DNA from 2 places in the Ruminococcus sp. RTP21358st1_G6_RTP21358_211008 genome. Region 2 is predicted to be linked to the other one. Evidence: riboswitches for the same ligand, from Rfam matches in the RefSeq annotation. Region 2 holds a riboswitch; the other holds the start of a gene.

Region 1 (15,294 bases), on a different contig from region 2:
ACAACCCACCTGCTCCGCAAAACAAATCTATCATCTTTAGTGAATCATCATTAACATTTTTTCTGGCGTTTTCAATATAAGTATTACAATATTTGCTTACAGGACATTCATAACACTGCTGTACATTTTCATTACATATAACGGATAATCTTCTGAATGCAGTCATAACTTCTGCATCGTTCTTTACCTCGTCCTTATATAATCTGGCCCTTGCATTAAGGAAGTCCTCTTTTACAGTTTTCGTTACTCTTTCAATACAAATTTCTATATTTTCCTGCTCTTTACTATCAAGTCCTGCTTTTACAAACGCAGTAAACTCACATTTATCGTTTTTGTATTCCATATCAGTCTACCCACTCTCCAAGATTTATAAATGTACTCTTTACCGATTGGGCAACAGCTCTTGACACATTAACTGTAACTGCATTCCCAAATTGCTTATACGCCTGGCTGTCAGACACTGGAATCACAAAAGAATCTTCAAATCCCTGCAATCTTGCACACTCGCGCGGCGTAAGTCTTCTTATCCTTCCCTTTTGTGTGACATAATTATCCTGACATGCTCTGTGCATCTTCGCCATAGTTGCACATAAAGGTCTTGCAATCTCAAGATCTATTTCTGATTTTGCTTTATATCCACCAGTTCCATTAGATAATATTGTGGGTAATATTCTATCTGACAAAAAATACTTATTATCAACTTCCGGCTCTAATAAATCCTGTAAAGTTTTTTTAAGTTTTTCTTTTTGCGGAAATATGAATTTTGCATTCTGGTTGTCAAAACACACTATGTAAGTTCTATTTCTTGTCTGTGGTATTCCATAGTCGGCTGAATTTAATATATCACAAAACACATTATATCCGAGCACGTCTTGTAATACTCTGTGTATTTCTTTATATGTTTTTCCATTATTATGAGTCCGTAAAGAGCGGACATTTTCAAGAATAATCGCTTTCGGCTTCTTTCCTCTTTTAATTTTATCATCCACTATTTCTGCTATTCTAAAAAACAAGGTTCCTCTTGTGTCCTCAAAACCTTTTTGTTGTCCCATCATACTAAAGGGCTGGCAGGGAAATCCCCCTATAAGAATATCACAGTCTGGTATAATTTCTAATGGAATTTCATTTATATCTCCTAAAACAATATGATCACCAAAATTAGCCTTATATGTCTGTACCGCGTACTTATCAAAATCATTTGCCCAGACAATATTATAACCGGTATCTGCAAAACCTTTATCAAGTCCTCCAAGTCCGCTGAAGAGTGATACAACATTCATCTATTCTTCCTCCCCAAGCTTATTATTTTTTATGTACTCTCTGATCCATAACCCAATTTCTACAGAAGCAGTTTTTCCTTCTTTACGCAATAATGTCATAAATTCATCTTTTACTGTCGGTTCAATTGATATTTCTATTTTTGCAGTTTTTATTCTTCCTGCAGGTCTTCCGCAATTATTTTTCTTTATATTCGTCATTAAAATTTCCTCCATTTAATATAGGTATTATATAATGTTTTTATCAGGGTGTAAATAGATTCTTTTATATAATTTTCTGTATACACTTTTCATCTTGTTTGCTATAATATATACAAAATTAAAGAAGGGAATATATGCACATGTATAAATTAATTATTGACCTATTAAATAATTTTCTAAATTATATACATATTCCAGATACTCCACTTAATCCAGATGTTTTCCAGGGTGTATTTGTGAAGAAGCTTTCCAATCAGAATATTATAAAAGAGAAACGAAGAATCAGCGCCAATAATACTATTCTAAAAGTCAACCAGACACATATAGATGTCACAGGAGAACAGGCGAAATTATTTTTCTTTGAAGGTCTGAGTAATACTACAACTCCTCCTCAGAGTATTGACATAGATTTATATGATAATAATTTGAGCTATCTTTGTGCTATCAACAATCCTTTAAGCCGTCTCTCTTCAGATGGAAACACATATTTTTTTCGCCATTCAATTGATGTGCCACCTTATCTATCAAATTGGGATTTAACCCTTCACAGTTCTGCATACAAAAAATACGGACACAAGGGCACGCAAGTTCAGATTAATATACCAGATTCGAAAGAATCCTTTACTTTACTCCAAAGATATGCCTTCCAGGACGATGCTCTTGTCATGCTGAGATATGATTATTTGCGCTACCTTGCCATACTCATCCCCTCAGAGTTGTGCAATCACCTATATTCTATTACTGACACACATGGTTCTCATAATATAAACTTTGCAGTACTAAATCCTTCATATAATTCAGCATTAGCAATTCAATTACAACATCAAATCATTTCAAAAGATGTCATGTATGACGATGCTAAAACAATTGCATTGCAAAATACCCTTAATAATACCCCGAATGCTGGAACAGATATTGAAAGAATTGTAAAAACACGCGTTTCACAAGGCTCCTTTCGAAGACTACTTCTTCTTGAACGTCATTACTGCAACCTTTGCAATATTTCCACAACATCGGTATTACGTGCAAGTCACATTAAAGAATGGTCTGAATCTTCCAGAGAAGAACGTATAGATGCAAATAACGGTTTACTTTTATGTGCTAATCATGATGCTTTATTTGACCGCCACCTAATATCATTTAATCCTGATACTGGAAATATATGTATCTCAGAATCAATTGACAATGAACAGCGAAAAGCACTAAGTATTTCAGAATCAACACAGCTTTCTATGGGCGAATGCATGAAATCATATATGCGTATACACTATAAAAAATTTATAGATAAAGAAAATCAATAGTTTCATTATTGCGAGATGTGACCACATACATCTCGCAATATTAATTTGTTTATAACACTCCCTGCTTCCACATTTCTTCCGCCACACTCACATATTCCTTACTATTCTCCACAATCCCAATCTTCTCTTCCCACGTAAGATTTCTCTTAATCTTCGCAGGGCTTCCCATTACCAGGGAGCCGTCTGGGATGATGGTGTTTTTGGTGACAAGGCTTCCGGCGCCGATGATGCAGTCGCTGCCGATTTTGGCTCCGTCAAGGATTATGGCGCCCATTCCGATTAAAGTGCGGTCGCCGATTGTACAGCTGTGAATTACGGCATTGTGGCCTATTGTGACATTGTTTCCAATGTGGACTGGCAGGTCTCGGCTGACGTGGACTGTGCAGTTTTCCTGGATGTTGGTTTCCTCACCGATTACGATTGGCGCGTCATCTCCGCGGATTACACTGTAGTATAGCACACAGCTGTCACGGCCGATTGTTACATCACCGATGATTACGGACTGCTTCGCAATTTTTGCCGTTTTATCTATTTTTACATTCTTATAGTTCATTTGTTGTTCCCCGATCTGATGATATTTTATGGAATGAATATCAATCTATTTTCATTAATAGTAACATACAAAAAAGAGATTGTATATTCTTTCATTAATATACAACCTCTCAATTTCAATTCACAAGTTACTATTCGCTCTTGATCAGCAGCACGCTTCGCAAAGCATAGAAGTTCATTCACATGATTCTGCGCCGAAATTCTCGTTTTTACTGTGAACTTTATTCACCTAAAACGCTTCTCAGAACGTTAACAATAAGCAGTAACTTACTTGTTTCTTTTTCCCTTACCTAAACAATATCCCTGCTACTTTCTCCAGTTCCCGTCGTTCTTCCACATCATCATAGGACTTCTCCCTGTCGTCTAGTCCTTTCACCACATTTATTGAAAAAAGCCCGTCTTTGTTACAGTAGAAGAAAATTCTCTTCACACCGTTGATTTTAAACCTAGCTTCAGCATTTCCTTCTGGGTAGAGTTTAACCATTTGCATGCGGTCTGAGGATGCAGCTGCGATAAAGGAAATGTAATGTTTTTTCGTCATATCATGATCAATGCAGACGAAGTATTCGGCTTCTACTTTTTCGATAAAAATTTTATGATTCTCGTCAGTTTCTTCTGGGACCGCGGGCGCCAACTGCACGCCGTGGCAATGTATGACAGCTTCGCCCATGGTATGGATCACATTGCCGCATACAGGGTAGACGTAAAATTTTGAGCGGAGCATGTTGGCTGACACATTTGCATTACTCACGGTACTGCCAGAGATCAGTTCTGTGACAGATATGGAAAAAGCGTCTGCAATTGGCTCCAGCAGCGTAATATCCGGATAGCCTTTTCCAGTTTCCCATTTGGAAATTGTTTTGTCTGTGACTCCCAGCTTATCAGCAAGCTGTAATTGTGTCATTTTGTTTCTTTCACGTAATTCTTTAATTATGGTTCTTGTAACATATTGGTTCATAATATCTACCTCCATGTGCAGATTCTATAACAAATTTGACTTTTTGAGTACCTACGCAAAGTAGAGTTTCCTACGCTGATAAACTTCTTTCTTATAATTATTGATTTTTTATGTTCATAAAAATTAACAAAAGCACGCTGTTTTGTCAATTTTTATTTACTTTATAAGCTTAACATTTTTATTTACTTTATAAGCAAAACTTTCTCCTCAACCAGATTTTTTATATTTGATTAAGGAGACTAATTTTCGTTTATAGGCAACGCCAAACTTATTTTTCTTCCAAAAACTTTTCTATTTTATCCCAATATACTTCCATCGTCTCATCCCCGCCACAATATATCTCATGCTTCGTCCCAGGCATGTAAACATACTCGCAAGGGGCAACACCGCGCTTCTTGACTTTTGCTGCGAATTTCTGAAGTGCGCGGACGGATACGAAATCGTCTTTTTCGGCCTGAAAAATAAGGAGTGGGGACTGGAGCATCTTCCAGCCGTGGTATCTTAAATACCAGCTCATTTTTATGGAGGCTTTCAGCCAGCCACAGGATGGTGCACAGGTCTGGAGAAACTGTTTTTCTTTTCTCAGGTCGTTGTACCTTATAAATTTAGGTTCAGAGGTGCCGGCGCTGGTTTGGAAGGTGTCGGTTCCGTCGTAAGGTTTCTGGCCTAAGACATAGGACTCTTCCTTTCCCCAAAAGCATTCTGCATGGGCGATCAGTACGGTCAACGGCCAGGGCACACCTCCGGTGAGCGGTTTGATCATAGGCGAGCTTAATATCACTTTATGAAAAAGAGTGGGTTCCCAGGCTGCGGCGATTGCACCGATTGCACCGCCCATGGAGTGGGCAAAAAGGTTCAGGGGCAGGTCTGGATGTGCCTTTTTGATTTTATGACAGATTTTTAGAAAATCACGCACGTAACGTTTCCAGATATCAATATGTACCAATGAGAAATCTGCTGTCAGGCGGTAGCTTTGGCCGTGTCCCATATGTTCTGGCATGTATACATGATAACCAGCCTGTAAAAAATAGTAAATCATCTCCTCATATTTTGGCGCACCTTCTGTGAAGCCGTGGCTGATTACCACCACCCCTTTTGGATCATCTGCCAGATAACGTTTCACATGGATTTTTCCTATAATTCCATTTTTCTCATGGTAAATGTCTTCTGCTCCCGGAATGTACCCATCCCGGCAATGAGCCTTTAAATAAGGTTCCACCTCATTTTTCACAGCATCTAAATATTCGTTTTCCTGTATTATTTTCATTTCAAAACTCCCCTTACAAGCAGCTTATAAAATCATAAAAAACAATCATCACGATTCACACATTCCTGATAACACAACTCATTCAAAAGTATCTTTGAAAAAGGTGTACTGCGACATGTGTTACAATTTACGAGAGTCTTAATACTTTATTACTATCCCCCAATAATCCCATTAATCTTCTTCTCATTATAAAACACCAGAATAATTCCGCCCACCATACAAAACACCGCTGCGCCAAAGGCTGCGATTCTATAACCAGTTCCCTCTCCTGCTCCAATCGTAGAAACAGCAGTAAAGATCAGCATGGAAAGACTCTGGCCCAGTTTGAATGCAAAGGTTCTTGCCGCATAAAACATTCCTTCCCTGTTGCTTCCGGATGTGATGGAATCACTCTGGGCGATATCTGCCACAACCGCCTGGGGCAAAATTCCGAAAATCGCCATCGGCAGCGCTGCCACCACCGTCAGGATCAATCCCTGTACGGTTTCCGGAATAAAGCTCATTTTTCCCATAAATCCTGTATAGAAATAAGCCAAACTGAATACAGCAAATGCAAATAGAATCATCTTTTTCTTACCCAGTTTCGGGGTAAGCTTATTTACCGGAATGTAAAATACCAAAGACAATGCTGTCATCCCCACAAAATACAGGGTTGTCATCGTCTCCGGCAGCTTCAGAAGGCTGGTCACAAAGAAAGGCAGACCTGTCTGAAACATGGTAAGGGCGATCCAGTAAAAAATATCGGAGCCCACAAATTTACAAAATTCTCCATTCTTAAACGTAGCAGTCAGGGAACGAAAAGCAGACTCTTTTGCTGGAACTGTGTCCACGTAATCCTTTTCCCGAATGCAAAATACCGGTATCAGCATGCAGATAAATGCCACCACTGCCATCAGCGTGAAGGTGACACGGATGGCGCCAACACGTCCAAATGCCGGGATAAATGCACCCCAGATAGTTGGTGCCAGGTATGCAACTGCAGTTCCTGCAATGAATGTAAAGGAAATCACCGTAGAAATGTTAAGCCGCTCCTGCTGGGTATGTCCAAGCTCCGGGATCAAGGCATTATACGGTGTACAATAAGCTGTTATGGAAAGGTAATAGGCCAGAACCATCACCAGCAAAAACGCTGCATTGAGCCAGCTTTTCTCATTGATCGGGGACCAGAACACCAGCACTGTGGAAAGTGCCAGAGGCAAGGACGCCCATTTCAGGAATGGAATTCGCCGTCCATCTTTGGCTGTACACCGGTCCGACCAGGACGCGATCATAGGATCTGTAAAAGCATCAAAAATTCTCCCGAAGGCTGTGATTCCTCCGATAATAGTGAAAATGCCAAGCACCACCAGTCCCTGTGGAATAAATACGTTCTGCCCCTGGCTGATGGCGGTTTCATCTGGCTGATAAAAATACACAAGCCAGTTTGAAATGATTCCGGACAACATTGCCCATCCAAACTGACCTGCTGCAAACTGCCATATTTTTGCTGTTGTAAGTTTCTTCATCACGTACTTACCTCCTGCTTCTTTATATAATGATAGTATCATTTTTGTGCCCGCTTCACAATATACGAATCATTACTATTGCACAATTTTCACAGAATTTATTACTGTTTTATAGGTAATAATTTACTTGCAAGTGTTTGAAAAAGGCTTTCTGCAAGATGTGCGTCACAATTTGTGGAAGATTTTATCCGGATGAGGGCGCCATAGCGGGCAGCAACCGAATTCGGGTAGAATATACCGCAAAGTGGGCGTGCAGATTGCGGATTTTATTCAGCATTCCACAGCCACTTTAATTACGCCATCTCTCTTATTTTCAAAGAGCTCATACGCTTCCTCAATTCTGCAGAGCAGATAGGTATGTGTGAGCACAGGCTTAGGCTTCTCCATTCACTGTCTGCCATCCGGAACTTTCATGGTAAATATAAAAGCAAGTGAACTAAGCAGCAGCATATAAGGATACAGCAGCATTGGAAGTATATCAAATGCACTGACCACTTCTCCTAAACTGGCTGCAGCAGAAACAGCAACCAGCATTTGCGCTCCGTACGGTAAAATACCCTGAAAAATACAGGAAAATGTATCCAGGATAGAAGCAGCTTTTCTGGCGCTGATACCGTAATCCTTTGACATTTCTTTTGCAATCGGGTTCGCCATAACGATCGCAACTGTATTATTGGCAGTTGCAATATCCATTAGCCCAACTAACAGTCCCATTCCCAGGAGCCCGCCTTTTTTTCCTTTAAACACTTTCTTTATCCAGTATAATAAAGCGGAAAATCCACCATACTCCTTGATCAGGGCACAGATTGCAGCTACCAGAATCGCAACCATACTGGTTTCAAACATCCCGGCAGCACCGGTTCCCATATTTCCGATCAGGTCTGTGGGTGCTATCATTCCTGTTGCAATCATAATAACTGAGCCACTTAGAATACCTGTAATCAGCACGAAAAATACATTAAATCCGATGATTCCACCTATAAGAACCAGAATATAAGGAATGATCTGTATTAAATCATATTTTTCTTCGATGAATCCACCATTATAATTTTTAACAGACAAAACCAGCAGAATAATAATGCTGGCAATAGCAGCTGGCAGTGCAATAAAGAAATTCTCCTTAAATTTATCTTTCATTTCACAGCCTTGTCCATTACATGCAGCAATGGTTGTGTCTGATATAAATGACAGATTATCTCCAAACATGGCGCCGCTCATGACGGAACCAATACAAACCGGCAGTGCAAATCCGGATACTCTTGCCACTGCAACTCCAATTGGAACGATCAGCGTAATTGTTCCTACAGAGGTACCCATTGCAAGAGAAACAAAACAGCTGACCACAAAAAGCACAACAACTGCAAACTGAGGCGGAACCAGTGACAAAATAAAATATGCAACACTGTTTGCAGATGTTCTTCCGACTATACCTACAAAAATACCTGACAGCATAAAAATTATGATCATTGTAATAATGTTAGGATCACTGATTCCCATCCCCATAACTTCCAGCTTATCATCCAATTTAAGCTCGCGGTTCTGTATACAGGCAACAAGTAATGCAACCAGAAATATAACGACAACGGGAATTTTATAAAATCCCATCTCGATATCCAGACCATACTCAAATAATATGCCAAGCCCCAGATACAAAACAACAAACACTACTATAGGAAGCAGTGCTTTTCCATTTCTTTTTTCATTTTTCCTCATCCTACATTTTTCTCCTTCTTCGTTATAGTACTAATAGTACCATTTTTGTGCCGGCTTCACAATAGCACGTCAACTGGATATTTTACATAAAAAGTCCCGGCAGGCTTCTGCTTCTGAGCGCTCAAACTCAGGTAGTATGAAACCTGCCGGGAAGTTTTATTTTCATCAACCGAAAAACTACAGCTTGCTGATAATCTGTCTCTTATATTCCAAAAATTCTTCTGACAATGCAAAATCCGCTGCCCTTGGTTTTCTCTCCTGGATCACGATCTCATCTTTGATGGTTCCCGGAGTTCCGTTCAGGATGTAAATCCTGTCGGACAAAAGAATGGCCTCGTCAATATCATGGGTGATAAACAAGGTGGACAGATCAATATGCTGCATAACCTCCAGATACCACTTATGCACACTGGCCTTGGTCAGCGTGTCCAAGGCACTGAAAGGCTCATCCAGAAGGGCAACTCCGCTGGAACTTAAATAAGTTCGAAGCAAAGCCGCACGCTGTCGCATACCGCCGGACAGCTGGCTTGGATACTGATACTGGGTGCCTTCCAGACCAAATTCTGCAAAAAGCGGATTGGCCTTTTCCCTGGCTTCTGCTTTCTTCACGCCTTTCAGTACAAGGGGAAGTGCTACATTGTCGATCACTTTCTTGTGAGGAAGGAGAAGATCCTTCTGCAGCATGTAGCTGATGCTTCCAGGTGTGGAAGTCACATCCTGATCTTTCAGATAGACCTTTCCTTCATCAGGCGGGATAATACCGGAAAGCACATTGAACAATGTGGTCTTTCCGGAACCGCTGACTCCCAGAAGGGAAACCAGCTCACCCTGCTCCAGATGAATGGAAATGTCCTCCAAAACTTTTTTTTCACCGTATGTTTTTGAAATATGTTCTGCTCGTAAAATTACTTTATTTTGTTCTGATGACATATTCGTTCCTTATACACAGCGCTACTTCCATAACCAGTTCCATTTTCCGCAATAATTGGGGTAAATTTGCCTGACAGAATAGCTCTATGCGTTAATTTCTTTCTCTTTCATTCCTTACTGTGGAAGATACTCGTTAGAAAATCCGACTCCAGTAAGATCCTTGTCGCAAAGCTGGTTCTCATACAGCCATTTGTAGAATGCATTCCATCTGTCTGCATCAATTACGCCCCAGCTTTCTGCATCGTCAATGTATTTTGTGGAAAGGAATTCCTGGCTCTTCTTTACAAGATCTTCAGCATCCTTCAGAGAGCCTGTATTATCGCCGTCAATGAGGATCTGTGCTGCCTCATCCGGATTCTCTGCTGCAAACTCATATCCCTTTGCAGTTGCTTCCATAAATGCTTTCGCCTGATCCGGATTCTCAGCAAGATAGTCGTTATTTGCAATGATAACCGGTGTGTAGTAGTCAAATACAGGATTGATATCAGAGAATGCAAAATAGTCGCAGTCTACACCTTCTACGTCAGCATTGATTCCGCCCCAGCCCTGGAATACCCAGATGGCATCCGTCTGCTTGGCAGCAAGTGCTGCAGGCTCATCTGTAATATCATTAGGGATCAGGGTAACCTGGCTGAAATCTCCACCGTCACCATTTACAACATTTTCCAGCATAGCAAGCTCGATTGGGGAATCCCATGTGGAATAGGTTTTTCCGGTAAGTCCGGCTGGTTTGTCAATTCCGTCACCTTTTCGGGAAAGGATTCCGGAGGTGTTGTGCTGAATGATTCCTGCAACTGCTGTGATTCCAAGAGGCTCGTCAAGTGCAAGGGAAGCAGCCATGGTATCCTGGGCTTCGATTGCAAACTGAGCCTGACCTGCTGCGCACATAAGGGCTGCACCATTTTCCGGTGGCTGAACGATTTCTACATCAAGACCAGCTTCTTCGTAGTAGCCTTTTGCCTGTGCTACATAAAGTCCGGTGTGGTTGGTATTCGGTGTCCAGTCCAGGCAGAATGTGATTTTCTCCTGTGCACCATCTTCTGCGTATACACCTGTAGGAACTGCAAGCACCATAGCTGCCGCTGCAACTGGTGCGATTACTTTTTTCAGATTCTTATTCATTATTTTTCTCCTTTTCTACCTGCAGCCATGGCATTGTGATCCGGCTGACAATATTTACTGCCAGAAGAAGTAAAAGGCTGATGATCACAATGAAGATAATGACTGCAAACATTTTATCAAAAGAATATGCTTTTTTTACACGGGTCATATAAACACCAAGTCCGTTAAATCCACCCAGCCACTCAGAAACAACTGCTCCTACAACTGCATAGGAAGCAGATATTTTCAGCCCGGAAAAAAACTGGGGCAAAGCACCTGGAAATTTCACATGGCGGAAAATCTGTGCCCGGCTGGCTCCCATGGCCTTCATCAGACGAATGGCATCCGGATCCACACTTTTATATCCATCCAGCAGTCCGATTGTAATTGGGAAAAAAGTGGTGATCACAACCAGAGTGATCTTCGGTGCCATTCCAAATCCCATCCAAAGCACCAGAATTGGCGCAATGGCAATGGTCGGTATGGTCTGCGTAATGATCATGATCGGATAAAATGCCTGATCCATTACACGGAACCGATCCATCATAGTTGCAAACACAAATGCCAGCGCGATTCCAATGAGAAGTCCGTAAAAGGATTCCAGCAAAGTGAATTTCGCATGGAAAAGTATGGTTGGCAGATCGCCAAACAGGGCTGTCAGCACTGCTACCGGAGATGGAAGCATGTAGGAGGGAACAATTCCCGAAATGCTTACCACTTCCCAGCCAAGCAGAATCACGGCCATGGCTGCAATTGGAGGTATCTTACTGGTGATGTTTGGTAACTTTCTTTTCAATGGTAAGTACATCCCCTTCTGGTTTATATGCAATTTTAACATATACGCTCATAGCCTTGCAGCCTGCGCGCTCAGCTACATGCTGACACTCTTTTACAATATCCATCAGCTGGTCGTAATCACCTTCAATGGTGGTCTCAAATGGTCCTACATAATAGTTCAGACCAGTGGATCTGATGTAGGCGATCACCTCGTCTACAATGCGGATAACTTCCTCTTCATCCTGTACATTTGGCAGTACCTGAATTGCTACACTTGCGTTCATTTTCTTTTCCTCCTATTTTCTGTCCCATAAACAGGACTTTGCGTTAAAAATCGAATAAGAACCATTCTTGAAACTGTGACGGAACTGAACAGGCTCTGTCAGTCAGTATGAAAAAAGAGCACCTGCCATCCAGACAAATGCTCCTAATTACATCGTTAAACACTTCCTACACTGGCATGATCCAACAGGTTAAAAGGGTCTAAGGACTACCTTACTCTCAGCTTCTCAATTGAAACTCCCCTGGTCTTTATTCAGATTTCGTTGCTTATTATAATACACCTTTCTTCAAATTACAAGAAACTATTTTTATCTCAATTATATTTTACATACCCTTAACAGAATTGTACTGCTCGCAGTCTGACCAGCACGCTCTAATTAATATTCCCATTTCATCAGAATTCGTAAAAAAAATCTCCCTGCATATCACAGTTATTTCCTGCAGAATATATAATAAATCTACAGATTCTCAAAGGCAGCCTGAATACTGTCATAGTGCAGGAATTTTCCCTGGGCTGCAAATTCCTTGATCTGATTCAGAGTGGCAAACATGTGGCCGTCTGTCTCTTCTTCCTGAAGGTGTAGATCTTCTTCTTTCACATCCATCACAAAGCGGTAAACATCTACGAAATAGTTGTCTCCCTCCCCTGGATTCTCTCTTTTGTAAGTAAAAAGATAGCCGCCCTGCGCACCGCTTACATCAAGGCCTGTCTCCTCTTTCACTTCGCGGAGTACAGCATCATAAGAAGATTCCCCTGCCTGTGCTGCACCGCCGGAAACTTCCCACCAGCCTGGTGCCCAGGCTTTTGTCATCACACGTTTGGTAATGAGAAACGTACCATCTGGTCTTGCCACTACTCCAAGTACGGTGAGATGGTATTCCCCGTCTTTTAAGCACCAGTCGTTTCGCTTCATGGTGCGGCCTGTAGGTTTCTTGTTAATATCATAGATGTCCCAGAATTCCAATTTTTATCACTCCTGTTATATGTTTCTCTTGTATATTTTTATATTATGATTATTTTGCGAATATTGTTATCGAATATAATAATTCATCTTTTCTATTTCAGAAGTTCCTCCACCATCTCTCTGGTATACTCTACCTTCTCTACATGGTTGACCTCGATCTGATACAGTGCATTTGCCGCAATGTGCTCTGCTGCCTGCTCCAGATCACGAATACCTGAAGTATTGGAATAACGCTGGATGATTGCCTCCAGCGCCCCCTCTGTGATAATGCACTCACTCTCTTCCATATGCATTCTCTTAAGAACTTTCGGAAGAGAGAATCTGGAAAAGATTACTTTCTTCTCCTCAGCTGTATAATCCGGAATATCAATTACTGCGAATCTGGACATCAGCGGTGCACTGATCTGGTCACGGTCATTTGCAGTAGCAATTGGATAAACACCGCCAGTTGGGATCATACACTCCATATAGTTATCTGTAAATCCAAGATTGTCCAGAAGGGTAAGAAGTACGTCTGCCGGATTTCCATTTCCTTTGCCGGAATTTGCCTTATCAAGCTCGTTAATAATAAATACCAGATTAGAGGCACCAGCCATGGAAAATGCCTCCATAATAATTCCGGGCTTTGCATTTGCGTAAATACGGGGGCTTCCGGTAAGCTGCTTAGAGTCGTTAATTGAGCTCATGTCCAGCGTAGTCCACGGAAGTTTCAGGATTCTTGCAACTGCATAGGCTATCTGGGATTTGCCAGTACCGGCAGGTCCGATCAGAAGAAGTCCGTAGGCCGGAAGGGTATGTGTACGGTTGATCTGGATAATCGTCTCGATAATACGTTGTTTCACACGCTCCATTCCATAAAGCTCTTCATCCAGGATTCTCCTTGCCTCAACAGGATCGATTGCTTCAAAATAATTGTTCTTCCACTGGATATTCAACATAATAGAAAGAGCCCTCTGTGCATGATGGCGCTCTTCCTGGGAAACTTCACTGGATCTTGCCACTGCCAGATTTCTTCTGGTCCAGAGTCTGATATTATCCGGCAGTGTTTTGCCTGCGCAGGTCATAAAATCGGTAATACTCTGAATGCTGGTAAGCTTCATCTCATCACCGTTTTCCTCCTGTTCCTCATCCTCTTCTGCCTCAGCAGGTGCATTACTCTCCAGAAGTCTCTCAATCATAAACTGCAGAAAGCCATCCTCTGCAGAAAGCTTTGTGCCGCCGCCAAAAGCAGTTTCGCGAATGCGGTATACCGCATATCCGTCCTCCCTGTTAGTACCAGACAAACGTACATTGATCCTGCTGTCTCCCAGCCATTTCAAAAGACTGGTAAATCTGGAATCAATTTTCACCACATCTGCTGTATGGTTACCGTCTTCTTCCTTAAAATCAAAAGCAGTACGGTTTACCGGATTGGTAAACACACCGCAGGAATGATGTTTCCACTGTCTCTCTTTATTGTCAAGCACCATGATCGGCTGCTCCGGTGAAGGCTTCGTATGGCTGCTGTGAAATGTTGTGTAAGTACACTTTGCCTCCGCTTTACTTGCAGAAGCACCGCTGAAATCAAATACTGGCATAGCTTTTTCCTCTTTCCTGTGTATTTAAAGGGATATATTTCTCTAATTTCTCTTATCTACTATAACAACATTTTTCTCTAATGTCCAGAATGAGTTGGCCTGTTTCATAATGCAGCATTGTCTTGTATTATTGTTCACTTTGTGACCAGTAACTATCTTATTTTTTATATATCTTGGCATTTCTTAGTTTTTTACAAAAAATCTCTTGCCAAAATGGAGAAATTCGTGTATTCTATTATACGGACTACTTTTCAACAATTTGATTTTCACTTAACATTTGATATATATTTCTGATTTTTAGTGCGCAGACACCATAGTCCCTCCCAAAGCTTCTAATGGAATACTGCAATCTAAAAATAAAAGACTCCCGGGCGCTCTAGAGCGTGTCTGAAAAAGCTTTCTGTAAGATTTTTCAAACAGGCTCAAGTGTTCCGGGAGTTTTTCTATTCAATTATGCCAGACTTAACAGCTGCTTTCCTTCTGTCAGTCTTTCTTCAAACTGCTCATAGAAATCTCTGCCCACTTCATATGTTTTCATATAAAAACGATTCACCACATATAAATTCAGATTTTTGATCAGCTGGGCATCTGTGGCATTATAAAGAACCTCCTGCACATCCAGCAAAAAATAATGCCAGTCAGCTACAAACTTTTCATACTGGCGAAGATCCGGAGTGTCGATCCATTTCTTTACCTTGATCTTGCTCCGGCTTGTCTTCTTACATTCATGGATCTGCAGAAAATACTTAAATCCTCCATTTTCATAGAAACGTCCCAATGGGAAAAGTCTGCAGAAACCAGGACGGAAGTCATGGATGCTGCACCGTCCCTGTTCATTCAGGAAAACACAACATTGGTTTTTTCCACTCATGCAAAGATGAGGCAGAA
Region 2 (5,512 bases):
CAATTGTCTACTTGACGGGGAGCGGTTCAAAATGGCAGCCCCTTTTTGAATTTATAAGAAAGCCCATCTCTGGCACTTTCCTGAACCGAGTAGTGTTTATACGAAAGCTAGAGCGTGTTTGAAAAATCATTCCCGCAAATTGCGACGCACATCTTGCAGAAAGCCTTTTATCCAATACACTCTAAAGTGAAAGTCTATTTTTTACTCTTTAAAACATTTCGCACGATCATACAAATGAGAATGGTAACCACCATATCTGGCAGTGTATTTCCCACAGGAATATCAATTCTCATTAAAATTCGGTACAGCACAAATCCGATCACCCAGATTACCGCATTTGTTATGTCAACCGATTCGCCCAGACTGTCAGCACGTTTCAGCAGGAAGAAGTCTGCAATCTGAATGGCGATCATCGGTGCAAATACAGAACCGATGAGGTACAGGAAATCGGTAATGTTGTCCATTGGATATACAATTGCAGCAATTGTTCCGATGATGGTTACGGCAATTGCGGCATATTTTCCATTAATTTTGGAAAATACAGATTCAGATGAAATTCCGGCGGAGTAAGCATCCAGGAATGTGGTGGTAACAGTGGAAAATACAATGATCAGAAGGCCTGCAATTCCCAGTCCGGCTTTCACCATAATCTGAGCAATGTCGGATTCACCGGTATAAATCGCTGCACCCATACCGATTACATACATCCAGCAGCTTACAAGACCGTAAACAATAGAGCTTACAGCAGTTGCTTTCACTGGCTCCTTCGCCTCGCGGGTATAATCACTGATCAGCGGCAGCCAGGACAGTGGCATTGCAACAGAAAGCTCAACCGCAGCACCAAAGGACATGGCTTCCTCGCCAATGGCAAGTGCAGTCCCGCCATCAAAGAAGATGAGCTTGCAGAGTACCAGTGTAAGGATAAAAAGTGCTGCCATAGCGATGGTGTTGATTTTTCCAAGGTTTGTGATGCCGATAAAAATCCACAGTACGATCAGTGCACCGATTACCAGACACCATACCCAGCTTCCGGTATGTAACACACCGTTTGCGGCCAGAGCTCCGTCGTAGATCATAATGGCAGTCCAGCCAACCAGCTGAAGTACGTTCAGGAAGGAGAAGAAAATCCCGCCTTTTTCCCCAAAGCTCATTTTTACGGTTTCCATTGCACTGCGGCGTGTTTTTCCGCCAATTACTCCGGCGAGGAAAAGCATGGTACAGCCAATAATATGTCCGATGATAATGGCAAGAAGACCTTTTCTAAAGCCAAGTGAGGCAAAATAGGTTCCAGTGAGGATTTCCGCCAGGGAAACACCAGCGCCAAACCAGATCAGGCCGTTTTCAAAAATGGAAGTACGTTTTTCGGTCATGTTATTTCGCCTCCTTATCTGGTGTCGGTTTTACGGTTGAGAGTTCAGAATCTGCAGTGACAGAGGCTGCTTGTTTTGCTGACACGCCTGATTCCCCATTTGTGAAGACAGCGGCTTCTGCCGTAATCTCGTCATGTGACAGTGTGAATTCATTTTTTATTGCAAATCCGTGATCCATAGGACCACTGCCTTTTCCAAGATCCAGCATAGCAGCAAGTGCTCCGGAAATATATTTCTTTGCCCTCTCCACGGAAGTATCCAGGTCAAATCCCTTTGCCAGATTAGAAGCAATGGCACTGGATAAGGTACATCCTGTTCCGTGAGTGTTTGGATTGTTGATCCGCTTTCCCTGGAACCATTTGTAATTGCCTTCGCGCCACAGAAGGTCATTGGCGTCATTCAGCTGATGACCACCCTTGCAAAGCACTGCACAGCTGTATTTCTCCCCGATGGCAGCAGCGGCTTTGATCATATCCTCGGCAGTTTCTATTTTCATTCCGGACAGAACCTCTGCCTCCGGAATATTCGGTGTCAGGACTGTGGCCATTGGAAGAAGCTGACTTTTAAGGGCTTCAATGGCTTCATCATTGATCAGCTTGGCTCCGCTTGTAGCGACCATAACCGGGTCTACTACAATGTTCTTTGCTTCATACTGGCGAAGTTTTTTCGCAATGGTTTCAATCAATGCGCTGGAAGATACCATTCCAATCTTCACTGCATCCGGATAAATATCTGTAAAAATATTATCCAGCTGGTCGGCCAGAAATTCTGGCGTTGCTTCCATAATACCTGTTACACCGGTAGTATTCTGTGCGGTAAGTGCGGTAATCGCACTCATGGCATATACTCCATTGCTGATCATTGTCTTGATATCAGCCTGGATACCGGCGCCTCCGCTGGAGTCACTTCCAGCGATTGTTAATGCTGTTCTCATAATTTTCTTCCTTTCTCTTGGCCTTGTTTGAAGCAGTTTCCACGAGTTATGAGTTATAACGTGAAAAAATCTTTTTACAAACCGGCACTGTTGTTATGTATGCATTAATTTTATATAGCGTCCGAAAGTGGTGCCCCCAGCCGAACGCTGCATTGCTGCCATATGAAAAAAGAGACACCCCAATGAGGTGTCTCCGAAAAAAATCAAACCCATGATGACTTCCTACGGCGGCATTATCCGCATCAGGTAAAAGGGTCGAAATTCACAATTTCCTCTCAGCCTGTGTACAAGCTCCCCTGTTCTTTTGTTATTATAGTAATAATGGGAAAAATTGTCAATAAGGTGTTGGAATACAATAAATACCAAGCGTGAAAATCGTTTACGCTAACTCCACAACCAGCACCTGATATCCATGCAGCTTAACTGAATTTCCATCCAGAACCATATCCGGGTAGTTATTGATCAGCACCTTTTTGCATTCTGATGGAAGTGTAATTTCCTGCTCATCCCACTGATAATTGCCAACCACAAGTAAAGTTTTATCTCCTTTACGGTAGTATGCCATTAAATTATGCCGGTCTTCCATAAATGGCTCCAGAGCACCATACACAACGGTTTCTTTATATTCCGGATCCTTGCGAAGAGCGATCAGTTTCTTATAGAAATTAAGTACGGAATTTGGATCAATCGTCTCTTTTTCCACATTAATTGCGGTATAATTGGAATTTACCCGAAGCCACGGTGTACCAGCTGTAAATCCGGCATTTTCTTCACCAGTCCACTGCATGGGGGTACGGGCATTGTCGCGGCTGCGGCGGGCAACAGCTTTCAAAGCTGCTTCCGGGGTAAGTCCGGCGTCAAGTGCAACTTTATATTCATCCAGAGTTGAAATATCATCTACCTCGTCAATAGATTTGAACGGGATATTTTCCATGCCAAGCTCCTGTCCCTGATAAATAAAGGGAAGTCCACGAAGCATGAAATTCAATGCCGCCAGCATTTTTTTGCTTGTGTCACAGCAATCACCTTCTGGAATATAGTGACTGACACCGCGAGGCTCGTCATGATTCTCGATAATATTGGAAACAAATCCGAAATCCCCCATTTTGGCCTGTGTCTCAAAACAGCAGCGCTTGTAGTCGTCAGGTGTGATTTCTTTGCAATCGTACCAGCCTTTCTCAGAACCTCCGAAAATGGTTTCGTTAAAGTCGAACATAGAAGAAAAATAACCATTGTTTCCAATAAAATCCGGGAGCTCTTCGTCTTTTGCGTTGAAAACCTCACCTACGGAAAAAGCATCGTGAGGCTTGAAGGTGCGGTCACGCATTTCTCCAAGAAATTCTCCGATTCCGGAAGCTTCCTCCAGCATTTTATTAATGCTGCAGAGTCCGTCCTCACGATCAGGCTCATAATCATGCATAGGAAGAGCTTTTTTGATATTAATGATAGCATCAATGCGGAAACCGCCAAGACCCTTGTCCAGCCACCAGTTAATATTTTTATATACTTCCTCACGGAGCTCTGGATTTTCCCAGTTCAGGTCAGGCTGCTTTTTATGAAAAACATGAAGGTACTGTTTGTTGGTGCCAGGCAGATCCTCCCATACCGAACCTCCGAAATAGGAGCGCCAGTTAGTAGGAAGCTTACCATCTTCTTTGTCTCTTAAATAGAAGAAACGGCCGTATTTTCCATCCGGATCTTTACAGGCTTTTTTAAACCATTCGTGCTCATCAGAGCAGTGGTTTACAACCAGATCCATGACAATATACATGTCCCGCTTCTTTGCTTCTGCGATAAGGCGGTCCATATCCTCCATAGTTCCGAATCGCGGGTCAATGTCGTAATAATCGGAAATATCGTATCCCTGGTCGGCAAGAGGGGAGCGATAGCAGGGGGAAAGCCAGACAATGTCAACCCCCAGCTCCTTTAAATAATCCAGTTTCTCAATAATTCCCGGCAGATCGCCGATTCCATCACCGTTTGTGTCATAAAAGCTTTTCGGATAAATCTGATAGGCTACTTTATCCTGCCACCATTTTTTTTTCGTGCTATTCATTTATGTCTCCTTATATATAATGATTATCTTTGAACTAAGTACATTATACATACATGAAAAAGAAAATACTTCCCTTAATTTGATTAAAAAATACGAAATTTTGACCAGAGATTGTTTGGAAAATCATTTCGTACATAGGGGGGCAAGCGTGTTTTATAAGGAAGGATTCTCAATCCCCTGGCTGTGTTTCCGATATTGCAGAGGTGTGGTTCCTGTATATTTGCGAAATTCTCTGAGAAAATTCCCCATATTGTTATAACCACAGTCCAGACATATCTCGGTCACTGGAAGACTGCTGTCTTTTAATAAACGTACTGCCTGGCGGATGCGATATTCATTCAGGTATTCTATGGGAGACATGCCGATTGCTTTTTTAAAAAAACGGCAAAAGTATTGCTCATTGAGTCCGATCAGGGATGCCAGATCGCGGATATAAATTTTTTCCTGGTAATGGTCGCGGATGTAAGTGATTGTGGTTTTTATGGTCTCGACCCTGTGGTCATCAGATTTTTCAGTCTGGGAAAAAAGCTGGCGATTGGAAAAATCTGCAAAAATATTTAACAGGGAAGCCTTGATCAGAAGCTGATCTGCCAGGCCGACAATGGCATTTCCAGAAGCGCGGAATAAATTTATATGTAAGGAATCATGAAGCTCTTCCAATTGTTCAGAAAAGCTGCAGCGGTAAAATGCGTTAGTGATGTTCTGGAACTGCTCCTTTATAATAGGAAAAACAGGATGGTTTGCAGAAATACATCTTGGAAAAATCAGACGTCCGTTTTGCAATGGCTGGACAAGCTGAGTCTGAACCGTATCGTAAAAAGGAGAGCAGAGCAGTTCCGGTTGGAAAACGACAGCGTATTCCATGGAGACTTCTTTTGAGCGTGCACGTATGCTGTGCAGTTCGCCGGGATTAATAAAATAAAAACATTCTGAAGATACATCAAATGTTTCCATATTAATATCTAAGGTGAAGGTTCCACCGGGAAAGTAAATAATCTCGACCTCCTCGTGCCAATGGTGCTTGACTAGGATTCCGTGTCCGCTTAGTTTTAAACGGTAAAAAGCACAGGGAAAAGCCTGGGAGCCATGAGGATTTGTTTCTTTTAATGCTGGTGATTGCTGTTGATACATAGAAACCTCCAAACTGGGGAA

The links. Region 2 has a riboswitch for thiamine pyrophosphate ahead of thiD (bifunctional hydroxymethylpyrimidine kinase/phosphomethylpyrimidine kinase). Riboswitches for the same ligand answer to the same signal wherever they lie in the genome.
Region 1: linked by a shared signal. The riboswitch ahead of AB5Z12_RS17670 (thiamine-binding protein) and the one ahead of thiD (bifunctional hydroxymethylpyrimidine kinase/phosphomethylpyrimidine kinase) in region 2 are both predicted to bind thiamine pyrophosphate.

The regions. Positions count from the first base shown of each region.
Region 1 is NZ_JBDGDM010000056.1:12,458-27,751, forward strand. It holds gene AB5Z12_RS17600 (DNA cytosine methyltransferase) at 1-343, opposite strand, end outside; gene AB5Z12_RS17605 (DNA cytosine methyltransferase) at 345-1,280, opposite strand; gene AB5Z12_RS17610 (antitoxin) at 1,281-1,478, opposite strand; gene AB5Z12_RS17615 (HNH endonuclease) at 1,619-2,779, shown strand; gene AB5Z12_RS17620 (gamma carbonic anhydrase family protein) at 2,829-3,332, opposite strand; gene AB5Z12_RS17625 (helix-turn-helix domain-containing protein) at 3,618-4,289, opposite strand; gene AB5Z12_RS17630 (alpha/beta fold hydrolase) at 4,558-5,556, opposite strand; gene AB5Z12_RS17635 (MFS transporter) at 5,709-7,061, opposite strand; gene AB5Z12_RS17640 (DUF6783 domain-containing protein) at 7,163-7,255, opposite strand; gene AB5Z12_RS17645 (DUF6783 domain-containing protein) at 7,220-7,354, shown strand; gene AB5Z12_RS17650 (Na+/H+ antiporter NhaC family protein) at 7,449-8,774, opposite strand; gene AB5Z12_RS17655 (ABC transporter ATP-binding protein) at 8,952-9,704, opposite strand; gene AB5Z12_RS17660 (ABC transporter substrate-binding protein) at 9,819-10,826, opposite strand; gene AB5Z12_RS17665 (ABC transporter permease) at 10,819-11,601, opposite strand; gene AB5Z12_RS17670 (thiamine-binding protein) at 11,570-11,866, opposite strand; TPP riboswitch at 12,012-12,118, opposite strand; gene AB5Z12_RS17675 (NUDIX domain-containing protein) at 12,323-12,829, opposite strand; gene AB5Z12_RS17680 (AAA family ATPase) at 12,922-14,406, opposite strand; gene AB5Z12_RS17685 (YkgJ family cysteine cluster protein) at 14,858-15,294, opposite strand, start outside.
Region 2 is NZ_JBDGDM010000091.1:48-5,559, forward strand. It holds gene AB5Z12_RS20490 (DUF6783 domain-containing protein) at 8-175, opposite strand; gene cytX (putative hydroxymethylpyrimidine transporter CytX) at 195-1,370, opposite strand; partial or broken gene thiD (bifunctional hydroxymethylpyrimidine kinase/phosphomethylpyrimidine kinase) at 1,516-2,304, opposite strand; TPP riboswitch at 2,507-2,612, opposite strand; gene AB5Z12_RS20505 (alpha-glucosidase) at 2,684-4,360, opposite strand; gene AB5Z12_RS20510 (AraC family transcriptional regulator) at 4,514-5,491, opposite strand.